DNA from 3 places in the Bradyrhizobium sp. 160 genome. Region 2 is predicted to be linked to each of the others. Evidence: predicted binding sites of a transcription regulator. Region 2 holds the regulator's gene; each other region holds the start of a gene.
What was found. Region 2 encodes LexA, which represses DNA repair genes until DNA is damaged. Its sites were predicted from a motif close to TGTTCNNNNTGTGTTCNG; they were not measured.
Positions count from the first base shown of each region.

Region 1: a site for LexA is predicted at 3,750-3,767, ahead of ruvC (crossover junction endodeoxyribonuclease RuvC). Genes of this name have one in related genera too.
Region 3: a site for LexA is predicted at 3,994-4,011, ahead of IVA98_RS26800 (DUF3072 domain-containing protein). Genes of this name have one in related genera too.

Region 1 covers NZ_JADPKD010000083.1:5,620-12,297, reverse strand. The annotation lists gene IVA98_RS33985 (methyl-accepting chemotaxis protein) at 1-751, opposite strand, end outside; gene IVA98_RS33980 (methyl-accepting chemotaxis protein) at 859-2,607, opposite strand; gene IVA98_RS33975 (YebC/PmpR family DNA-binding transcriptional regulator) at 2,829-3,575, shown strand; gene ruvC (crossover junction endodeoxyribonuclease RuvC) at 3,798-4,325, shown strand; gene ruvA (Holliday junction branch migration protein RuvA) at 4,322-4,939, shown strand; gene ruvB (Holliday junction branch migration DNA helicase RuvB) at 5,089-6,120, shown strand; gene IVA98_RS33955 (metallophosphoesterase) at 6,270-6,678, shown strand, end outside.
Region 2 covers NZ_JADPKD010000008.1:597,793-604,470, forward strand. The annotation lists gene IVA98_RS05600 (alpha-hydroxy acid oxidase) at 9-1,142, shown strand; gene IVA98_RS05605 (HAD family hydrolase) at 1,159-1,782, shown strand; gene IVA98_RS05610 (hypothetical protein) at 1,941-2,147, shown strand; gene IVA98_RS05615 (molybdopterin molybdotransferase MoeA) at 2,369-3,580, shown strand; gene lexA (transcriptional repressor LexA) at 3,758-4,459, shown strand; gene IVA98_RS05625 (hypothetical protein) at 5,027-5,461, shown strand; partial or broken gene IVA98_RS05630 (ComEC/Rec2 family competence protein) at 5,602-6,675, opposite strand.
Region 3 covers NZ_JADPKD010000063.1:239,231-245,908, forward strand. The annotation lists gene IVA98_RS26765 (HAMP domain-containing protein) at 1-760, shown strand, start outside; gene IVA98_RS26770 (HWE histidine kinase domain-containing protein) at 774-2,261, shown strand; gene IVA98_RS26775 (hypothetical protein) at 2,352-2,573, opposite strand; gene IVA98_RS26780 (hypothetical protein) at 2,714-2,971, shown strand; gene IVA98_RS26785 (hypothetical protein) at 3,066-3,308, shown strand; gene IVA98_RS26790 (hypothetical protein) at 3,526-3,693, opposite strand; gene IVA98_RS26795 (hypothetical protein) at 3,711-3,932, opposite strand; gene IVA98_RS26800 (DUF3072 domain-containing protein) at 4,048-4,242, shown strand; gene IVA98_RS26805 (DUF6496 domain-containing protein) at 4,333-4,653, shown strand; gene IVA98_RS26810 (hypothetical protein) at 4,660-5,022, opposite strand; gene IVA98_RS26815 (Do family serine endopeptidase) at 5,298-6,678, opposite strand, start outside.

The DNA.
Region 1 (6,678 bases), on a different contig from region 2:
CGAGGTTGGAGGTCGCAGCTCGCGTGACGCTGCCGATCTCCGCCTCTACTGAGGCGAAACCCTGCTGGACGCGCGAGATGATGCTGGAGATCTGTTGGGCGCCTTCACCGGCAGTCTTGGCACGCTGCGAAGCGTCGCTGCTCTCGCCGATCAGGCCTTCGATCTGGCCGTCGAGATCGCGCATGGTGTCGGAGATCTGATGCGTGGCCTGGCGAGTGGCCTCGGCGAGGTTCTTCACCTCGCTCGCGACCACGGCGAAGCCGCGACCGGCATTGCCGGCGCGTGCCGCTTCGATGGTTGCGTTCAGCGCCAGCAGATTGGTCTGCTTGGCGATCGCCTCGATCGAGCCGGAGACCTTTGCCACCTGGGCCAGCGCCGAGCCGACGGCGCTCAATCGCGCCTCGATCCGCTCCACCGCGGCGACGAGCTCGGAGATGTGGCTGACGGCGGTATCGACTGTGCTGCGCGACTGCGCGATCTCGTCGGCCGCGGCGGACGACGTCGTTTGCACCGCCTGAGATGCGTTGGCGATGTCGTGGTTTGCCGAGACCATCGTCTCGGCCGTCTTCTGGAGGTGGTGAAACCGTTCCGATTGATTGGCGACGCGGCTTGCGACTTCCTGGACATTGCCGGCGATGTCGGCGAGTTCCACGCCGAGGCCGCCGATGCGGTCGGCGAGCTGGTCGATCAGCCGTTCGGCCAGCGCCCGGTTGGAGCCGGTGTCCATGACTGCAAGTTGTACGGCGGACATGTGCGATGAGTCCTCAAGGAGAGCCGTTCGCCGGCTCACGGCAGCATTCCCATTCCAGCTTCAGCTTTAAAGGATGATTCGCGCCTGCCGTCTTGCCTGAGCGTGCACTACAATTTGTAGGCCGTCCTGAATCCGCCCCAGTGCCGGCCCTGCACGCGGATGGGGACGTCGATCTCCCGCATCATCACGGTGTTCCCGTTGCCCATGTCGCGCGCATAGCTCTGGACCAGGTACGAGCGCAGGTTGCGCGCGGCGGCGAGCCCCGCCGGATCGTTGAAGATCCGCCGGTTACGGCTGTTGGCGGTGTTCCAGGCCACGTCGCCCGGCCGCTGCGGATGCGAATAGATCTTGTTGTGCACCGGCAGGAAGCCGTTGCGATCGACCATGGCGCAGAACGCCATGCGCTGATCCTTTGCCAGGAATGCCTCCTGGAAAGGCGGTAGCGCGCGGTCGGCCCAGTCCAGATACTTTGTGCGATATTGCTGCGGATCGGTGCCCGCAATTTCCACGTAGTCGGTGTCGAAGAGGTCGTCGATCTTGACCTCGCCGCGCGCGACCGCCTGCTCGAATATCTTGGTCAGGGCGTTGCCGGCTTCCATGGCACGGGTGACAAATTCCATGTTCTCCTCATGGATCGACCACAGACTGTCCTCGATCTTCTCGCGGAGCTCGGCATGGGGGCCGACGAAATGCGCGCGGGCGCCGGCTTTGGATTGCTCGACCACGCGCAGGCGGCAGGCGCCGACGTTCTCGAGGGTGCCTTCGACCAGCGCTTGCGGCGCAAGCCGGCCTGCGTCCGCCCCGCCGATCAGCACGCCGTCCATCGCGATCTCGTAGACTGGCATCACGCCGCGCGCGGTTTCGAACTTGAGATGGCAGGGCAAGCGCTCGGTCTTGCGGCGGTCATCGTGCTCGCTCTGGCGGAGCAGCACGGCGCAACGCGACTTCAGCTTTTGCGCGAAGGTGGTGACGGCGCGGCCGGCGCTGGCGACGTTCTCGCCATGGGTCTCGGCCGCTTTGGTCGCTGCGTCGATCTCGGCCGCGCTCTCGCCGACCGAGACGATGAAGTCCGAGGCGCTGGCAGCGTTGCCGGAGACTTCGCTGGTGGTGGCGTTCTGCTCGGCGACGGCGCCGTTGACGGTCTCGAACACCGGGCGGATCGCCTCGATCGCCTGCGAGATGCGGTGCACGGCATCCGCAGAGCCGGCGGCGTCGCGCTGGAGTGCGTCGATCTTTTTGGTGATCTCTTCGGTCGCGCCCTGGGTCTGCACTGCGAGCGCCTTCACTTCCGTCGCGACGACTGCAAAGCCTTTGCCGGCCGCGCCGGCGCGCGCGGCCTCGATGGTGGAGTTGAGCGCGAGCAGCGTCGTCTGCCGTGCGATCTGCGCGATCAGATTGACGACATTGCCGATGGCGGCGGAGGACGCGCGCAGGCGATCGACATTGGCGCGGGCTTCCTGCGCAGCGGCGCTGGCCTCGTCGGCGAGCTTGCCTGCCTCGCGAACCTGCGCTCCGATTCCCAGTGCGGACTGCGTGAACTTGTCGGCGGCATGGGCGAACGTCGAGGCGGTCGATTGCGCCGCGTTGGTGCGGCCGGTCAGGGCGTCGGTGCGGTCGCGAATGGCGGCAAGGGTTGCGGCGGTCGCCTCGGCTCCGCCGGCCACCGAATTGGCGGCGCGCTCGAGCTGCCGGATCATCGCGCCGAGCTCGAGTTCCAGCAGCTCCAGGATCTCGCGGGCCGAGTCGCCATCGGCGATCCCGGCGGGCTCGGAATGAGCCACCGGTTGCGCAGCCTGCGAGGCTGCCGCAGGCGCAGCCATGTCCGGCAGACGCTTCCGAAATAGTCCGAACGCCATCGGGTCTCTCTGGTCGGGGGACGGTCGGACGCTATTTTCGCAGGCTGAAATGAAGTCAGGGTTAACGATGCCTGACACCTAGGCAGAGGCCATTACGGCGGCTACCTTTACAGTGCTACCTTAGAGCAGCAGATCCCTTTGATTCCGGTGGGTTGGCGGCCTATAAGGCCGCGCCTCCCACCCATCGGCGAACGATCCCGAGACCCTTCAAGAGACCACGCATGGCCGGACATTCCCAATTCAAGAACATCATGCACCGCAAGGGGCGGCAGGATGCCCAGAAGTCGAAGCTGTTCGGCAAGCTGGCGCGGGAAATCACCGTCGCGGCCAAGCTGGGTACACCCGACCCCGCCATGAACCCGCGCCTGCGCGCCGCCGTGATCGCAGCACGCCAGGAGAACATGCCGAAGGACAATATCGAGCGCGCCATCAAGAAGGCGCTCGGCAGCGAGGGCGAGAATTATGACGAGATCCGCTACGAGGGCTACGGCCCCGGCGGCGTCGCCGTCATCGTCGAGGCGCTGACCGACAATCGCAACCGCGCCGCGTCCGACATCCGCTCCTTCTTCACGAAGTCCGGCGGCAATCTCGGCGAAACCGGCTCGGTCTCCTTCATGTTCGACCGCACCGGCGTCATCGAATACGATCGCAGCGTCGCCTCTGACGATGCTGTGCTGGACGCGGCGATCGAGGCCGGCGCCGACGACGTGATCTCCGGCGAGGGCGGACACGAGATCTACGCCTCGACCGAAGGCTATCGCGACGTCGCCAAGGCGCTGGAAGCCAAGTTCGGCGAGCCGCGCAAGGCCGCGCTGATCTGGAAGCCGCAGAACACGGTGTCGGTCGACGACGAGACCGGCGAGAAGCTGCTCAAGTTGATGGACATGCTGAATGAGCACGACGACGTCCAGAACGTCTACGCCAATTTCGAGGTGTCGGACGCGCTGATGGCGAAGATGGGCGGCTAGGGCCTCAACCCTCCGCTGTCGTCGCTCGGCTGGACCGGGCGACCCAGTATTCCAGAAACATTCGAACAATACCGATAAGCCGCGGCGTACTGGATAACCGCCTTCGCGGGTATGACACCGGATGTGTGCTGAGCGGCGGTGCGCCCCGCGGTATCCCACTTCCCCTGTTACTTCCGTTCTGTTTCTGTTTCGCTTCGGGCGGCCAGCCGCTATCACTGGCCCATGACTGCGCTCCCGATTCGCGGCCCCGTTCGCATCATCGGCATCGACCCCGGCCTGCGCCGCACCGGCTGGGGCGTGATCGAGGCTGAGGGCAACCGTCTGATCTACGTCGCCTGTGGTTCGGTGGAACCGCCGGACGACTTGCCGTTGGCGAGCCGGCTGCTTGCGATCCATGAGGGGCTCGCGGCCGTTCTGTCCGATCACCAGCCGATGGAAGCCGCGGTCGAGCAGACTTTCGTCAACAAGGACGGCGTTGCGACACTGAAGCTCGGCCAAGCCCGCGGCGTTGCCATGCTGGCGCCCGCAATGTTCGGCATCGTCGTCGCCGAATATGCGCCGAACCAAGTCAAGAAGACGGTGGTCGGCGCCGGTCACGCCGACAAGCAACAGATCGCGATGATGCTCAAGATTTTGCTGCCCAAGGCCGAGCCGCCGTCGGCGGATGCCGCCGACGCGCTCGCCATCGCCATCACCCACGCTCATCACCGCCAGAGCACCGCGCTCAGGCTGAAGGTCGTGGGGATATGATCGGCAAGCTCAAGGGCCTGATCGATTCCTACGGTGAGGATTTCGTCATCCTCGACGTCGGCGGCGTTGGCTATCAGGTGCATTGCTCGTCACGCACGTTGCAGCATCTGCCGTCTCCGGGCGAAGCGGCCGTGCTGTCGATCGAGACTTATGTCCGCGAGGACCAGATCAAACTGTTCGGCTTTCGCACTGACCAGGAGCGTGAATGGTTTCGCCTGCTCCAGACCGTGCAGGGCGTCGGCGCCAAGGTCGCGCTCGCCGTGCTCGGCACCTTATCGCCGGCTGACCTCGCCAATGCCATCGCGCTCCGCGACAAGGCGGCGGTGGCGCGCACGCCCGGCGTCGGCCCCAAGGTCGCCGAGCGCATCGTCACCGAACTGAAGGACAAGGCGCCGGCCTTTGCCAATGTCGATCCGGCAGTGGTGCATCTCGCCGGCGCCGTCGACGACCAGCGCGCGCCGCGCCCCGTGGCGGATGCGATCTCCGCACTGGTCAATCTCGGCTACGGCCAACCGCAGGCCGCCGCGGCGATTGCGTCGGCTTCGCGTAGTGCGGGCGAGAATGCCGAGACCGCGCAGCTCATCCGCCTCGGCCTGAAGGAGCTCGCGAAGTGAGCGCGTCAATGCTCGGTCTCGTAGGGTGGGCAAAGCGCAACGTGCCCACCACCTTTGGAGCGACCGGTGACGTGGTGGGCACGGCGCGAAGGGCGCCTTTGCCCACCCTACGAGGAGTTCGCTGAGTGAGCGATCCCAAGGCCAATCGCATGGTCTCGCCCGAGCGCCGCAGCGACGACGTCGGCGACACCGCGCTGCGTCCGCAATCGCTGTCCGACTTCGTCGGCCAGCAGCAGGCGCGCAAGAATCTCTCGATCTTCATCGAGGCGGCGCGCAAGCGCGGCGAGGCGCTGGATCACGTGCTGTTCGTGGGTCCCCCGGGCCTCGGCAAGACCACGCTGGCGCAGATCGTGGCGAAGGAGCTGGGCGTCGGCTTTCGTGCCACCTCGGGGCCTGTCATTGCCAAGGCCGGCGATCTCGCCGCCCTCCTCACCAACCTCGAAGAGCGCGACGTGCTCTTCATCGACGAGATCCATCGCCTCAGTCCGGCGGTGGAAGAGGTGCTTTATCCCGCGATGGAGGACTTTCAGCTCGACCTCATCATCGGCGAAGGCCCGGCGGCGCGCTCGGTGAAGATCGAGCTGTCGAAATTCACCCTCGTCGGCGCCACCACGCGGGCTGGCCTGCTGACCAATCCGCTGCGCGACCGCTTCGGCATTCCGGTGCGGCTCAATTTCTACACCATTGAAGAACTCGAAAGCATCGTCAGCCGCGGCGCGCGCGTGCTCAATGTCGGCATGACCGCCGATGGCGCCAACGAGATCGCGCGCCGCGCCCGCGGCACACCGCGCATCGCGGGCCGTCTGCTCCGCCGGGTCCGCGACTTCGCCTCGGCGGCCGATGCCGACAAGATCGACCGCAAGATCGCCGACCACGCACTCAGCGCGCTCGAGGTCGATGCCGCAGGCCTCGATGCCATGGACCGCCGCTACCTCACGACCATCGCGCAGAATTATGGCGGCGGCCCGGTCGGCGTCGAGACCATGGCCGCCGCTTTGTCCGAGCCGCGCGATGCCATCGAGGACATCATCGAGCCCTATCTGATCCAGTGCGGCTATCTCCAGCGCACCCCGCGCGGCCGCCTGCTCACCTCGCACGCCTTCCGTCACCTCGGTCTCGCCGAGCCCTCGCGCGATGCGGCCCAGTTCGGCCTGTTCGGCTCGGACGAGAGCGACGACTGATTTACGCAAGTGCAGAGTGCTCCGGTGCTCGTGAATTTCCGGTAATCTTGTGCAGGTCTCTGCACGGAGATGCAGGCGGTCTGCACGAGCGCACCCCAATTCCGCTCCAATCGAGTCGCATCGAGAACCAGCATCACCATCGAGCGTCCATGATCACTCGCCGTCATTTCATCCGTTCCATCGGCGCCCTGTCCGCCCTCGGCGCCTCGACCGCGGCCTACGGTGTCGGCGTCGAGCCGATGCTGCGGCTCCGCGTCACCCGCTATCATCCGGCGCCGCGGCAATGGCCGGCGGATCTTCCGCTGAAGATCGCTGTCATCGCCGACATCCATGCCTGCGATCCCTGGATGCCGCTGGAGCGGATCGAGGCCATCGTCGACCGCACCAACGCGCTGAATGCCGACCTCATCGTGCTGCTCGGCGACTATGTCGCCGGCCTGCATCAGGTCACCCGCATCATCCCGTCGAGCGAATGGGCCAGAGTGCTCGGCGGCCTCAGGGCGCCGCTCGGCGTTCACGCCGTCATGGGCAACCACGATTATTGGGACGACAAGACCG
Region 2 (6,678 bases):
GGACAACAATGAATGACGCGCCCCGCATCCGGCCGGACAGGAACGTCGAACTCGGCGCCAGCAACGAGCCGTTCCAGAACCTGCACGAGTTCATCCGGAAGGCGCGCGCCAACCTCAACCAGAATGCCTGGGACTACATCGTCGGCGCTGCCGAGACCGAGACCACGATGCGCCGCAACCGCATGGCGCTGGACGAGATCGCCTTCCGCCCGCGCGTGCTGCGCGACGTTCGCAAGGTCGACGGCTCCGTCGAGCAGTTCGGCCGCAGGATGCGGCTGCCGGTGGTGCTCGCCCCCGTCGGTGCGCTGGAGATCTTCGATCCCGATGGCGCGGCAAGCGTCGCGCGCGCCGCCGGCACCTTCGGTGCGGCGCACATGTTGAGCTCGGTGTCCGAGCCGGGGCTCGAGAAGACCGGCGAGGCCGCGCCCGACGCGCTGCGGCTCTATCAGCTCTATGTCCGCGGCGACGATGCCTTCGTCGCCGATGTCGTCAGCCGGAGCGAGAAGAACGGCTATGCCGCGTTCTGCCTGACTGTCGACACCGCCCATTACAGCCGTCGCGAACGTGACATCGCCAAGCGCTACGTTCGCGAAAGCCGCCTGCGCGCGACCGGCGGCGATTTCCAGAAGGGTCTGGAATGGCGGACGGTGAAGATGATCAAGGACAAGTTCAGGATCCCACTGATCCTGAAGGGCATCGCCACCGCCGAGGACGCTCAGATCGCGATCGATCACGGTGTCGAGTGGATCTACGTCTCCAACCATGGCGGCCGTCAGCTCGATCACGGCCGCGGCGCCATGCATGTGCTGCCTGAAATCGTCGAGGCGGTGAAGGGCCGCGCCAAGATCATGGTCGATGGCGGCTTCTGCCGCGGCACCGACATCGTCAAGGCGATCGCGGCCGGCGCCGACATCGTCGGCATCGGCCGGCTGCAATGCTGGGCGCTGGCCGCGGCCGGCGAAGCAGGCGTGATGCGAATGCTGGAACTGCTGGAGGACGAAGTGCTGCGCTGCCTCGGCCTCCTGGGTGCCACCTCGTTCGCCGAAGTCGACAAATCCTGCCTGCATCAGGCGACCGCAACGAATGCGCCGAGCGTGTTCAGCGCGTTCCCGCTGTTCGACCACGAGCCCTACCGATACTGAAAAGTGAAAGAACGCGATGACCTCACTCTCCCCCGGTAGCGCCGATGCGCTCCTGTTCGATCTCGGCCGCGTGGTGCTCGATATCGATTTCTCCAAGGCGATCGCCTGCTGGGCGGGGCATGCGGGCTGCCAGCCCGAGGCCATCGTCGCACGCTATGTGCGTGACGAGGCCTACCGGCTGCACGAGGTCGGCAAGATCAGCGACGAGGATTATTTCCAATCGCTGCGTTCATCGCTCGGGATCGGCATTTCCGACGCGCAATTTCTGGAGGGATGGAACGCGATCTTCGCCGGCGAGATGCCTGAGATCGCCGAGCTCTTGCCGCGCGCGGCGAAGCAGGTGCCGCTATATGCCTTCTCCAACACCAACCGGCCACATGTCGACTATTTCTCGAAGGAATATGCCGGGGTGCTCGGGCATTTCCGCGAGCTCTATCTGTCGTCCAGCATCGGCCTGCGCAAACCGGATGCAGAGGCGTTCGATCATGTCGTGGCGGCGATCGGCCTGCCAGCCAGCCGAATCGTCTTCTTCGACGACCTTGCCGAGAACATCGAGGGGGCGCGAGCGCGTGGACTGACGGCGGTGCATGTCACCTCGCCCGGTGATGTCGGCAAGGCCTTGCTAGCGTTGGGAATTTGACCACCGATGCCGACCGGATCGGGTCGGGTTCCGGGCACCCAAATCCGCTCGGGTAGGGACCAATTCACTTTGTACATTTTTGTACAGAGTTCCGGGAACGGAATACCTCCCTCCGGACTCTATGAGTCCGTTGGGACGTCTACATCGGACTTATTCTCGTGCTGGGCAAAGCCTACCTCACAAAGCAAGCCTCCTTGCTGCTCGAATTCGCCAAGACCACCTCGGATTCGCGCCTCTCCGCCAAGCTGATCAGCAAGGCCGCCGACCTAAAGTCGCAGGCCGATCCGCTGCCGGACAAGGATCAAAGCCCCAAAGCTCCGGACGTGACAGCCGGCGTCAGTTCGGGCGAACAGACGCAGAGTTGATCCGATGCTGGCCGTGGCGCTCATCCTTGTCGTCCTCGCCATGGCTATCCTCGTACCGGTCTGTCTCGCCTTCCGGATCATGCCGTGACCGGTCTGCGCACGATTCTTCATGACGGAGATCACGCAGGATAAATCATCCTGTCGGCGCCTTTGCCTCACGCCTGCACTCGGCTAGAACTTTCGCCGCCCATTGCCGATATGCTCAGCAGGAGTTTCCGCCCTTGGCCTTGATGCCGGTTTCTGACGCGCTTGCCGCGGTGCTGGCAGGTGCGGAGCCGCTGCCTGAAGCGATGGTTTCCCTCAACGAGGCCTATCATCGCGTGCTCGCACGCGATGTCGCGGCGCTGCGCACACAGCCGCCGGAAGCAATGTCGGCGATGGACGGCTACGCGGTGCGCGCGAGCGATGCAACAAAGCTCGATAGTGCGCTCACCTTGATTGGCGAGGTGGCGGCGGGTCGTCCATTCGCGGGAACGCTGGGCCCCGGCGAAGCCGTGCGGATCTTCACCGGCGGCGTCATTCCCAACGGTGCCGACGCAGTCGTGATCCAGGAGGACACGGTTGCGGACGGCAAGCGCATCACGATCAAGGAAGCCGCCATTGCCGGCCGCCACATCCGCCCCGCGGGCGTCGACTTCTCCGAAGGCGACCTGCTCCTGCGCAAGGGAACCCGTCTCACCGAGCGCGATCTCGCACTCGCCGCCGCCATGAATCATCCGCAGCTTGCCGTCTGCCGCCGTCCGAAGGTCGCGATCCTCGCCACCGGCGACGAACTGGTAATGCCGGGAACCACGCCCGGTCGCGGCCAGATCGTCTATTCCAACGGCTACGCCCTGCACGCGCTCGCCCGCAGCGAGGGGGCCGATACCATCGACCTTGGCATTGTCGCCGATACGCTGGAGGCCACCACTGCCGGCATCCGCCGCGCCCGCGAGAGCGGCGCCGAGATCCTGGTCACGAGCGGCGGCGCGTCGGTCGGCGACCACGATCTGGTCCAGCAGGCGCTGAGGGACGAAGGCGTCGCGATGGCGTTCTGGAAGATCGCGATGCGCCCGGGCAAGCCGATGATGCATGGGCGGCTCGGCGCGATGCGCGTGATCGGCCTGCCGGGTAATCCCGTGTCATCCTACGTGTGCGCCTTCCTGTTCCTGGTGCCGCTGATTCGCGCCTTGTCGGGACGATCCGTGATTCATCACCGACAAGAGCGCGCCGTGCTCGGCCGCGATGTGGACGCAAACGATATGCGCGCGGACTATCTGCGCGCACATCTGGAGACGCGCGACGACGGCACGCTGGTGGCCCTTCCCGTCGATCACCAGGATTCCTCGCTGCTTGCGAATCTCGCTGCAGCACAGGCACTTCTCGTCCGCGCACCGTTCGCTCCGAAGGCAGAGGCCGGCTCGCCTTGCGAGGTGCTGCGCCTGCCCGTCTGAACGCATCCACTACACGCGTTCCGCGAACTTTGCCGCGTTCACGGTAAATTAAGCAGTTGCGGAACACATATGGAACATATAGTGTCCGTTCATGATTTGTTTCGAGCATGTAGCGGTCTACCGCTCCAATTCAGCGTCTCGGAATCGAACGACATCAACCGGGGGACTTTGGTCGAGATGTTAACGCGCAAACAATACGAGCTTCTGCGGTTCATCAGCGAACGTCTGAAGGAAAGCGGCGTGCCGCCCTCCTTCGACGAGATGAAGGATGCGCTCGACCTGCGCTCGAAATCGGGCATCCATCGCCTGATCACTGCGCTCGAGGAGCGCGGCTTCATCCGCCGCCTGCCCAACCGCGCCCGCGCCATCGAGGTGATCAAGCTGCCCGAGCTCCAGGCCGCCGCCGGCAGCCGCCGCGGCTTCACGCCGAGCGTCATCGAGGGCAATCTCGGCAAGGTGCGCGCGAGCTCCAGTTCTTCCGCGGACGAGGGCGAGCGTCCCGTTGCGGTGCCCGTGATGGGTCGCATCGCGGCCGGCACGCCGATCGAAGCGTTGCAGACCCGCAGTCACACCATCAGCGTGCCGCCCGACATGCTCGGCTCAGGCGAGCACTACGCACTCGAAGTGCGCGGCGATTCGATGGTCGAAGCTGGCATTCTCGATGGCGACATGGCGCTGATCCAGCGTAACGAGAGCGCCGATACCGGCGACATCGTGGTGGCCCTGATCGACGACGAGGAAGCGACGCTCAAGCGCTTCCGCCGCCGGGGGGCGTCGATCGCGCTCGAGCCCGCCAATGCCGCCTATGAGGTGCGCATCCTGCCGCCGAACCGGGTGAAGATTCAGGGCAAGCTGATCGGGCTGTACCGCAAGTACTGAGACGAGCTAGCGGTCATTCGATACCAATGATTCCGATTGGAGCGGACGACGGTCCGCTCCAGCTGGATAGTCTTTTGGTCTTGCGCAGATTATCCGGCCCCTCTCTCCGGCGCTCCATCCTCGGCATGCGGCCCCAAGCACTCATCGCTTGTGAAGAGATCTTAGGAGATTACGATGTGCAGGATCGCCTTAAGCGCCTTCGCAGCGTGCTGATCGCTTGATCGGCCGCGCAAGCATTCGCAACTCAATTGCAGCACCACGCACGCAAGTCGGCGCACGCAGGGAGCGAGCATTTCCGCAACGCCCGAACTGCCATCGACCGACAGCCACGGCGAAGCTGGCCACATTCCCCTGGTCGGCGCCCGTAGGCCACGGGCGCTCGCATCCGCCGAATGCACTGAAGCGAGCTTTGTTCCTATGGCTTCGGGAAAGATAATGTGATCGCGTCCGGCAACGCCAGCCGCAGATTTGCCTACAACGGAGCAGAGCGTTACGTGCTTCCACTCTGATAGAGGCTTGCGCCTCCGAAGGAGGCGCGGGTTGCTATCTTCGAATGAGGAGCACCCGATGTGTGACTACAGCCTGCATGCCGTTGCATCTCGCCCCGCCGAAGTCGGCGAGACGATCGTGTCGACAACGTTCCGCGGCACCTCAACGCGCGGCTTTGCTTCCGCGGCCGATCCGACCGTGGCCGTCTGCCTGCTGCCGGGAACGGAGCTCGCCTTCGCCGACAACGTCCGTTACGATAATCGCTGGATCTGGACGCGCACCATCAACTCCCGCGTCGGCAAGTTCGGCAAGATCGATCCGCACATACCCGACCGCCATCATGACGCGATCGAATTCCCCGACGGCAAATACGTGCTGGTGACGCAGCTCGTCGAAGGCCAGCGCGCAACCGTGCTGCAATTGCCGGTGACGCAGCCGGTCAGCGAGCGCGAGCACAAGCCGCAGATCGTCGCCGATAGCCGGTCGACGATCACGCGCTTGCCGATTGGCTGAGCCGTCCCCGCCCGCGGGGTCGGGCCAGGATTGAAATTGCCATCGCCGGCCGAGGCCGGCGAGATGGTAAGATTTAATGCTGCGGAACGTCCGGTCGGACCCGGACCTACTCTTCGCGTTTGTTTTTAATCGTCCGGCGCCTAATCGTCGACCTGCAGGTCGGTCTCCGCCGGCGTTGCATCCCGGTTGCGGGCCGCGGCCGTCCTCGGCACAAGGCTGCCGTCGAAATCACCCTCGCCGGCGCCGGCCGGCAGCCAGGGACGGCTTGTGCCTCTTGCTCTCACCGCCTGAATCGCAAAGCCGTCACCACGCTGCGTCAATGCCAGCGCGCCTTGGCTGGCGAGACGTTGCCGGTCGACCACCATCGCCGCGCAATCGGGCGGCGCGGGGCGCGTCGTGACCACCAGCGCGGCACGACTGCAATCCTCAGCCAGCGCATCGATGCGCAGGGAAAGCGCGACCAGCCGACCGTCGGCAAGCGGCGTCACACAGCCGGACTCATCGCACGACACGCCGTCAGCCAGCGAGCTACTCCCGGCATCGCGCGGATCGGCGTCGGCAGCTAACCACTGTTTGAGCAGAAAGCCATCCTTGCTCGCCCGGATCACATGCAACTGCCCGTCCCTGCCCCGCACCGCGACGCTGGCGCCGTCCCCGGCAATCAGGATATCGGGCTGCCGCACCGACAGCCCCCACGCGATGGAAGCCAGCAGCACCAAGGCACCGGACCAGCGCAAGGGCGTGCGCAACAGACCCATCACGATGATCCCGAGGCTTGCCGCGATCAACGGCGCGGTGCCGAACGCAGGGATCCGGCCGACTGCACCGGGCAGCGCCGCAACCCAGCGCGACACCGCGACCATCCAGTCGATGCCGATCCCCATCAGCCACCAGAACACACCGTCAAGCCCAAAGGGAGCCGCGAGCAGGCCGAACAGGCCCGCCGGCATCACCAGTGCCGAGACCACCGGCATCGCGCCGAGATTGGCGAGCACGCCGAACGGCGTGACGCGATGGAAGTGGAAGGCGGCATAGGGCGTGGTCGCAAGTCCTGCGATCAGCGAGGCCAGGAATAGCATCGCGATCTCGCGGCCGCCCCAAAGCGCGATGCGCGCCGTCGCGGAATGATCGGGCGAGGCAAACAGGTTCGGCATGCCGATCTGCACCAGCGCCACGAGCCCGAGCGTTGCGGCGAACGACATTTGAAAATGTGGGAC
Region 3 (6,678 bases), on a different contig from region 2:
GATCCGCGAGCTGCTGCACCACGACGACATCGAGATCGTGGTTACCGACACCGGCGCCGGCGCTCTCTCGACGCTGCGCGAGCAGCCTTGCGATTGCGTGGTGCTCGACCTGCGGCTGCCCGACATGAGCGGCTTCGAGGTGCTCGACGAGATCCGCAATGACGAGGCGCTGTCGAACATCCCGGTCGTGGTGTTCACCGGCCGCGAGCTCTCGGCGGAGGAGGATGCAGAACTCCACACCATGGCGCGCAGCATCGTGGTCAAGGGCGTGGAATCGCCGGAGCGCCTGCTCGACGAGACCGCACTGTTCCTGCACCGTGTCATCACGGAACTGCCGGTCGAGAAGCAGCGCATGCTGGAGAAGCTGAACAGTTCCGACGAGGACCTGATCGGCAAGACGGCCCTGCTCGTCGACGACGACGCCCGTAACATCTTCGCGCTGTCGAGCGTGTTGGAACGGCGCGGCATGAAGGTGTTGACGGCCACGACCGGCAGCGAGGCGGTCGCGCTGGTCGAATCCAATCCGGAAATCGCCATCGTGCTGATGGACATCATGATGCCGCAGATGGATGGCTATCAGACCATGGGTGTGATCCGCGAGAACCCGGCCTTCGCGCGATTGCCGATCATCGCGCTGACCGCCAAGGCGATGAAGGGTGATCGGGAGAAATGCCTGGAGGCCGGCGCGTCCGACTATCTCGCCAAACCCGTCAACACCGATCAATTGCTGCTTGCGATCCGCATGTGGCTGCACCGCTGAGTTGGATCCGCGAATGGACCACGAAAAGGTCAACATCCTGCTCGTCGACGACCAGCCGGCCAAGCTGCTCGCCTATGAGGTGATCCTGAAAGATCTCGGCGAGAATCTCGTGATCGCCTCGTCCGGCCGCGAGGCGCTGGAGGTTCTGCTCAAGACCGAGATCGCGGTCATCCTGGTCGACGTCTGCATGCCCGAACTCGACGGCTTCGAGCTCGCCGCGATGATCCGCGAGCATCCGCGCTTCCAGAAGACCGCAATGATCTTCATCTCTGCCATTCAGGTGAGCGACATCGACCGGTTGCGGGGCTACGAGATGGGCGCCGTCGACTACGTTCCGGTGCCTGTCGTGCCGGAGGTGCTGCGCGCCAAGATCAAGGTGTTCGCCGAACTCTATCGTAAGACCCGCGAGCTCGAACGACTGAATCAGGAGCTCGAGGACCGCGTCCGCGCACGCACCGCCGAGCTGGAGAATTCCACCGCCAAGCTTCGCGAGAGCGAGCAGCGGCGCAGCATGGCAATCGCCGCCGGCAAGATGGGGTCTTGGGATTGGGACTGGATCACCGGCGACTGGATGTGGGACGAGGGACAATATCGCATCCTTGGGGTTAGCCCGGAGAGCTTCGAGGTCAACCCGGCCAACGTTCAGGCGCTGTTGCATCCCGATGACGTCGATCAGTTGCGCAAGGCGATCGCCGAGTTCAACAGCGGCACGCGCTCCTATGAAACGGAGTTCCGCATTGTGCGGCCCGATGGTGAGGTACGCTGGTGCGTCGGCACAGCGGCCGCAACGGTCGACCATAGCAGCCGCGTGGTGCGGGTGAGCGGCGTTACGGTGGACATTACCGAACGCAAGCGCGCCGAAGAGCAGCAGAACCTTCTCGCGCGGGAAGTCGATCATCGCGCCAAGAACGCGCTGGCATTGGCGCAATCGATCGTGCGCCTCACCCGTGCCGACGAGGTCAAGGCCTATGTCAATGCCGTCGAGGGACGCATCAATGCGCTCGCGCGCGTGCACACCATCCTGTCGCTGTCGAGCTGGCAGGGAGCCGAGCTCTCCAAGCTGATCGACGAGGAGCTGGCACCCTACTCGCCGAGTGGCCAGATCAGGTTGGCGGGCCCCGAGGTTCAATTGCTGCCGACGACTGCCCAGACACTCGCGCTCGCTCTGCACGAGCTTTTCACCAACTCGGCAAAATATGGCGCGCTTTCGACGCGATCCGGGCGGCTCATGATCGGGTGGCAGGTCGATGACGAGCTCCTCACGCTGACCTGGGAGGAAACTGGCGGCCCGCTCGTCAGGACGCCGAAATCCCGAGGCTTCGGAACGCGGAGCCTGCTCGCGAGCGTCGAGTCCCAGCTCGGCGGACAGGCGAAATTCGATTGGCGCGCTGAGGGACTGTTGTGCCGCCTCGAGGTACCCTTGACACGCAAGCCGGCGGCGACGGCACCGAGCAAATTTGATGCCGCCGCGGCGGCCGAGTTGCAGCGCGCATCCGGTTAGAGCGTTTTCCAGCGAAGTGGTGACCGGTTCGCGTCAAGAAAACGCGTCAAGCCAAGAATCGAGAGCTTCCCTCAATCGGAACGGAGAGCTTTAGCCGGACGCCGTGTTCGTCATGCGCTGCTCCGTCCTTGGGTCGCGCGCGATGCGTCCTTCGAGCCAAGCTTCCGTTCGAGCGAGATCACGCAACGCCTTCGCGTAGCGCCGGGCCGCGCTTCGCTCCGCGCCGCGCGGGAGCTTGCGCGCCTTGCGCAAGATGTCTGCGGCCGCGTTGCGATAGGCCAGCGAGCGGTACAGAAAGACTACCTTGCCCATATCCAATGTCCCGTGTTGATGGCGCTCATGTTCGCAAGCCGGGCATGAACGTCGGATGAAGCTGGCGATGAAAATTCCTTCATCCAGATGGAACCAATGACTATTGCGCGCGTTTGCGGGCCAAATCGGGACATAGTTCCATGCGCGCGAAGAAGTCGTCGGGCCTGGTCTCTCCCACCGGCCTCATCAAGCTGATGACACATGCGATGATGGGTGCAGCCCTCGGCCTCGCCTTCAGCCTCACACTCATTCTGTCCAATCCAGCCGTCGCCAATCTGCTGAGTCATGGCGGAAGCCAAGCCGCTCTTGGGTTCGCTCTCACACTGGGGACGACCTTCGCGATCGGCGCGACGCTCACGGGCATCGTGTTCATCCTGGAAGAGAACAAGCAATCTTGAAGCGCGCGTGACCCTAGGGGAAGCTTTGTCGGGAACTCCTGCGAGGAACGGCAGTTGGCCGCCTGCGTCAATTTAACTCAGGGAGTTCCTCCATATGAAAACAGTCAAGCTCGCCTTCGCCGCAATGTTGGCAACCGGCCTCGCTGCCGCGCCGTTCGCCGCGCAGGCGAAGTCGCACAAGGCCAAACATGGATCCTCAATGTCATCGTCGCAGACCACGGGCGCGAACACCAAGTCCTCCAAGGGTGCCGATCCCTCCGGTCAAGGCGGCTCTGGCCCCGGCTCCGACCAGGGCGGCACGATGACGAACAAGGGTGGCATGAGCAACACCAAGTGAGCTCTGCGCGGTAACGTGAGAGTCCCGCGTTCAGCGCGGGGCCTTCACCAAAGCACGATGACGATTCATCCAGTCCCTCGCGCCATAAAGCGCAATGAGATTGGATGAACCGTCATTGCGCTTCAGATTGTTGTTTGAGCATCATCTTCTCGGAAAACCGCTACTACTTTAGCGCCACAGGTCGGCGCGCTGACCAGCGTATCGCCGCCGGCCCGCTTCACCTCTTCCAGGCATAGCGATCGCCGCATAAAGCCTCGCGCAACATCGCGGTCACGCGCCGGCGCGTCATCACGTCGGACGAAGGAACGTTGCCGCAGATTTCGTCCGGCACGGCCCGCACAGCGCGGCCCGTTAGGTGTCCGAGGGCATCGACAATCGGCAGCATGTCGCTTGCGCGCACGCTTAGTGACCGGCCAACACGCGCGCCGCCTTGTCGACATTCTTCACGGAGCGAAGACGCATCTGGCCGCGCACGTCAGGCAGGACGTCACCGCCCCCAGCCGCCTTCCATTCATCGATCAGCAGGTTGATTTTCCGGCGCAGATCGATCTGCGCCAGAGTTCGTTCGGTGCAGTCGCAATCGCCGTTGACGAGATCGCGCACAGACGCCTCGACCTCGGCCATTTCCAACCTCAAGGCGCTGATTTTACGCCGAATTTCGTTAATTCTGTTGTCCATGGCTTGTTAGAACAAAATAAGAACATATAGTCAAATCATGTTTTCAAACCGGAGGAGCTACATGCAGGTTCAGGCCAAATACGACGCCAGGGTTTTTCTTAGTGAGCAGATGACACGGGCGCAGGGACTGAGATTGAAGCGGCTGAGCGAAGAAGCGTATCAGCCGACACAATATGCGCGGGATCTCTCCTTCGCCGAGGCTGCGCGGCGCATCCAGGTGCTGGAGGCGGAGATCGAACTGGCGAATTCGTTCTAAGGCTGGCTTCACCGCCGGGAACATTGCAGGCGTGCTGTTCGGAACCATGCCGGTGTCCGACGGTTCTTCCTCGGCCAAGGGAGAAAAGGCATGGCACGTAAGGCAAAGAAGCGCCGCTACTCGCGCAGCTCCGGCAGCGATGTCGAAAGCGAGATGCGGCGTTACAAGAAAGGTACCGCGAAGAGCGGACGTGGCGGTCGCGGCGGACGCGTGAAGAGCCGCAAGCAAGCGATTGCGATCGGACTGTCGAAGGCACGCAAGAAGGGCAAGAAAGTCCCGAAGAAGGCCTCCAAGCGGAAGACGTCCAAGAAGAAGACGTCCAAGAAATCTGCCAAGAAATCTTCCAAGAAATCTTCCAAGAAATCTTCCCGGGCATCGTCAAAGCGCAAATCCACCAAGCGGTCGCGCTGACCTCGGTCAGATCATGCTGCCCGGCATGAAGCAGCGGATCGAAATCCCGAACGCAGTCTTCACCGGCCACACCATGGTGCGGCCGGCGCGGTTCGGCTCGGTGATGACGGCTTCATCCGGCACCTCGACCCATTGCCCGTCCAGCCGAACACGGTAATGCCCGTTGTGCGATTCCCAATCGGGATCGGAGACGGCAAAGCCGTCCGCATCCGAGCAGCACGGACCGAGGTGGCTGCGCAGGCTGTCGAACCATGGCTTCAGGGGCGAGTTCGCATAGCGGCCATCGTCGCGCCCGAGCGCGTTTCCTGCCGGCAGGATGAACCACGCGACGAGCAGCGTACTTATCAGCGAGAGCTTCAATCGATCCATGTCGGCACCGATCAAATGCGAACCACCGGCCAGTTCCACAAAGCGGTCGGGGGGTTCGAAGTTCCACGCTCGCAAACCCGATTCACGGCTTCATTGCCGCCGAGCAGATGCGCGGCCAGAAAGTCTGATGGCCGAACACGGCTTTTTCGGACGAACCGGGTCACCCACCCTGCCGTTAACGAGAATGTTATCGGTGGCCCGTGGGGGGTCTTGGATACGAATGCGAAAGGCGGCCGGAAGGCCGCCTTTTTGGATTGAAGCGATCCAAGCTCGCCTTACGCCAGTGGCACCGCGACGAATCGGGTGGCATCCGCGCTTCTGACCTGCAACAGCACGCTGCGCTTGCCGGACGATTTGGCCTGCGCCAGCTCCGAACGGACTTCGGCGACATTGCTGACAGCCTTGCCACCGACATTGAGGATGACGTCTCCGGTCTGGATGCCGCGCTGCGCCGCCGGTCCTTCCGGATCAACCTCCGTGACGACGACACCCTCCCGGCCGGCGCCCTGCACATCGCCGGCGGGAGCCAGACCAAGCCCAAGGCGCGGCGTGCCGGCGCCCGGCGGCACCTTGCCGTCATAGGCCTTGCCCTGCGCCTGCCGTTCGTTCGGCAGCTCGCCGAGCGCCAGCGTCACAGTCTTGCTTTCGCCCTTGTGGAAGACGTCGAGCTTGACTGAGCTGCCGGGCGCCAGGGTGGCGATGGTGCGGGCGAGATCGCGGGAATCCTTGACCGCCGTGCCGTTGACCGCGGTGATAACGTCGCCCGCCTCAATGCCGGCCTTCGCCGCCGGGCTGTCGGGTTGCGGATTGTCGACGATCGCCCCGCGCGCCTCCTTGAGGCCAAGGCTGTCGGCAATATCCGGCGTCACCGGCTGCACCTGCACGCCGAGCCAGCCGCGGGTGACTGCGCCCTTGTCCTTCAATTGCGCCACCACGAGCTTTGCGGTCGTGGCCGGAATATCGAAGCCGATACCGACCGAGCCGCCTGAGGGCGAGAAGATCGCGGTGTTCACGCCGATCACGTTGCCGCTCATATCGAAAGCCGGACCACCCGAATTGCCCTTGTTGATCGGCGCGTCGATCTGGATGAAGTCGTCATAGGGACCATTGCCGATGTCGCGGCCGCTGGCCGAGACGATACCCGCGGTGACGGTGCCGCCGAGGCCGAATGGATTGCCGACCGCAACGACCCAATCGCCGATGCGCGGCTTCTGGTCGGAGAATTTGACGAACGGAAAATCTTTCTTGCCCTCGACCTTGATCAGCGCGAGATCGGTCTTCGGATCTGTGCCGACGACCTTCGCGGTATAGGTCGTGCCGTCGTCCATGGTCACCTGCACGGACTCGGCGTGATCGACGACATGGTTGTTAGTTACGGCATAACCGTCGGCGGAGATGAAGAAGCCGGAGCCTTCGCCCGTGATCATTTGGCGGCGCTGACGCGGCATGCCGTTCATGCCACCCGGAAAGCGGAAACCGAACTGCCGCGAGAACTGGTCGAGCGGCGAGTCTTCGTCCGAATCCATCCGGTTCTGTTGCAGCATCGCGCTCTTGTCGTTGCTCTGGTCAATTCTGACCCGCACCGAGATGACGGCGGGTTTGACCTTGGCCACGAGATCGCCGAAGCCCGGCGGGGTCGCAGCCGTTTCGGCGGCC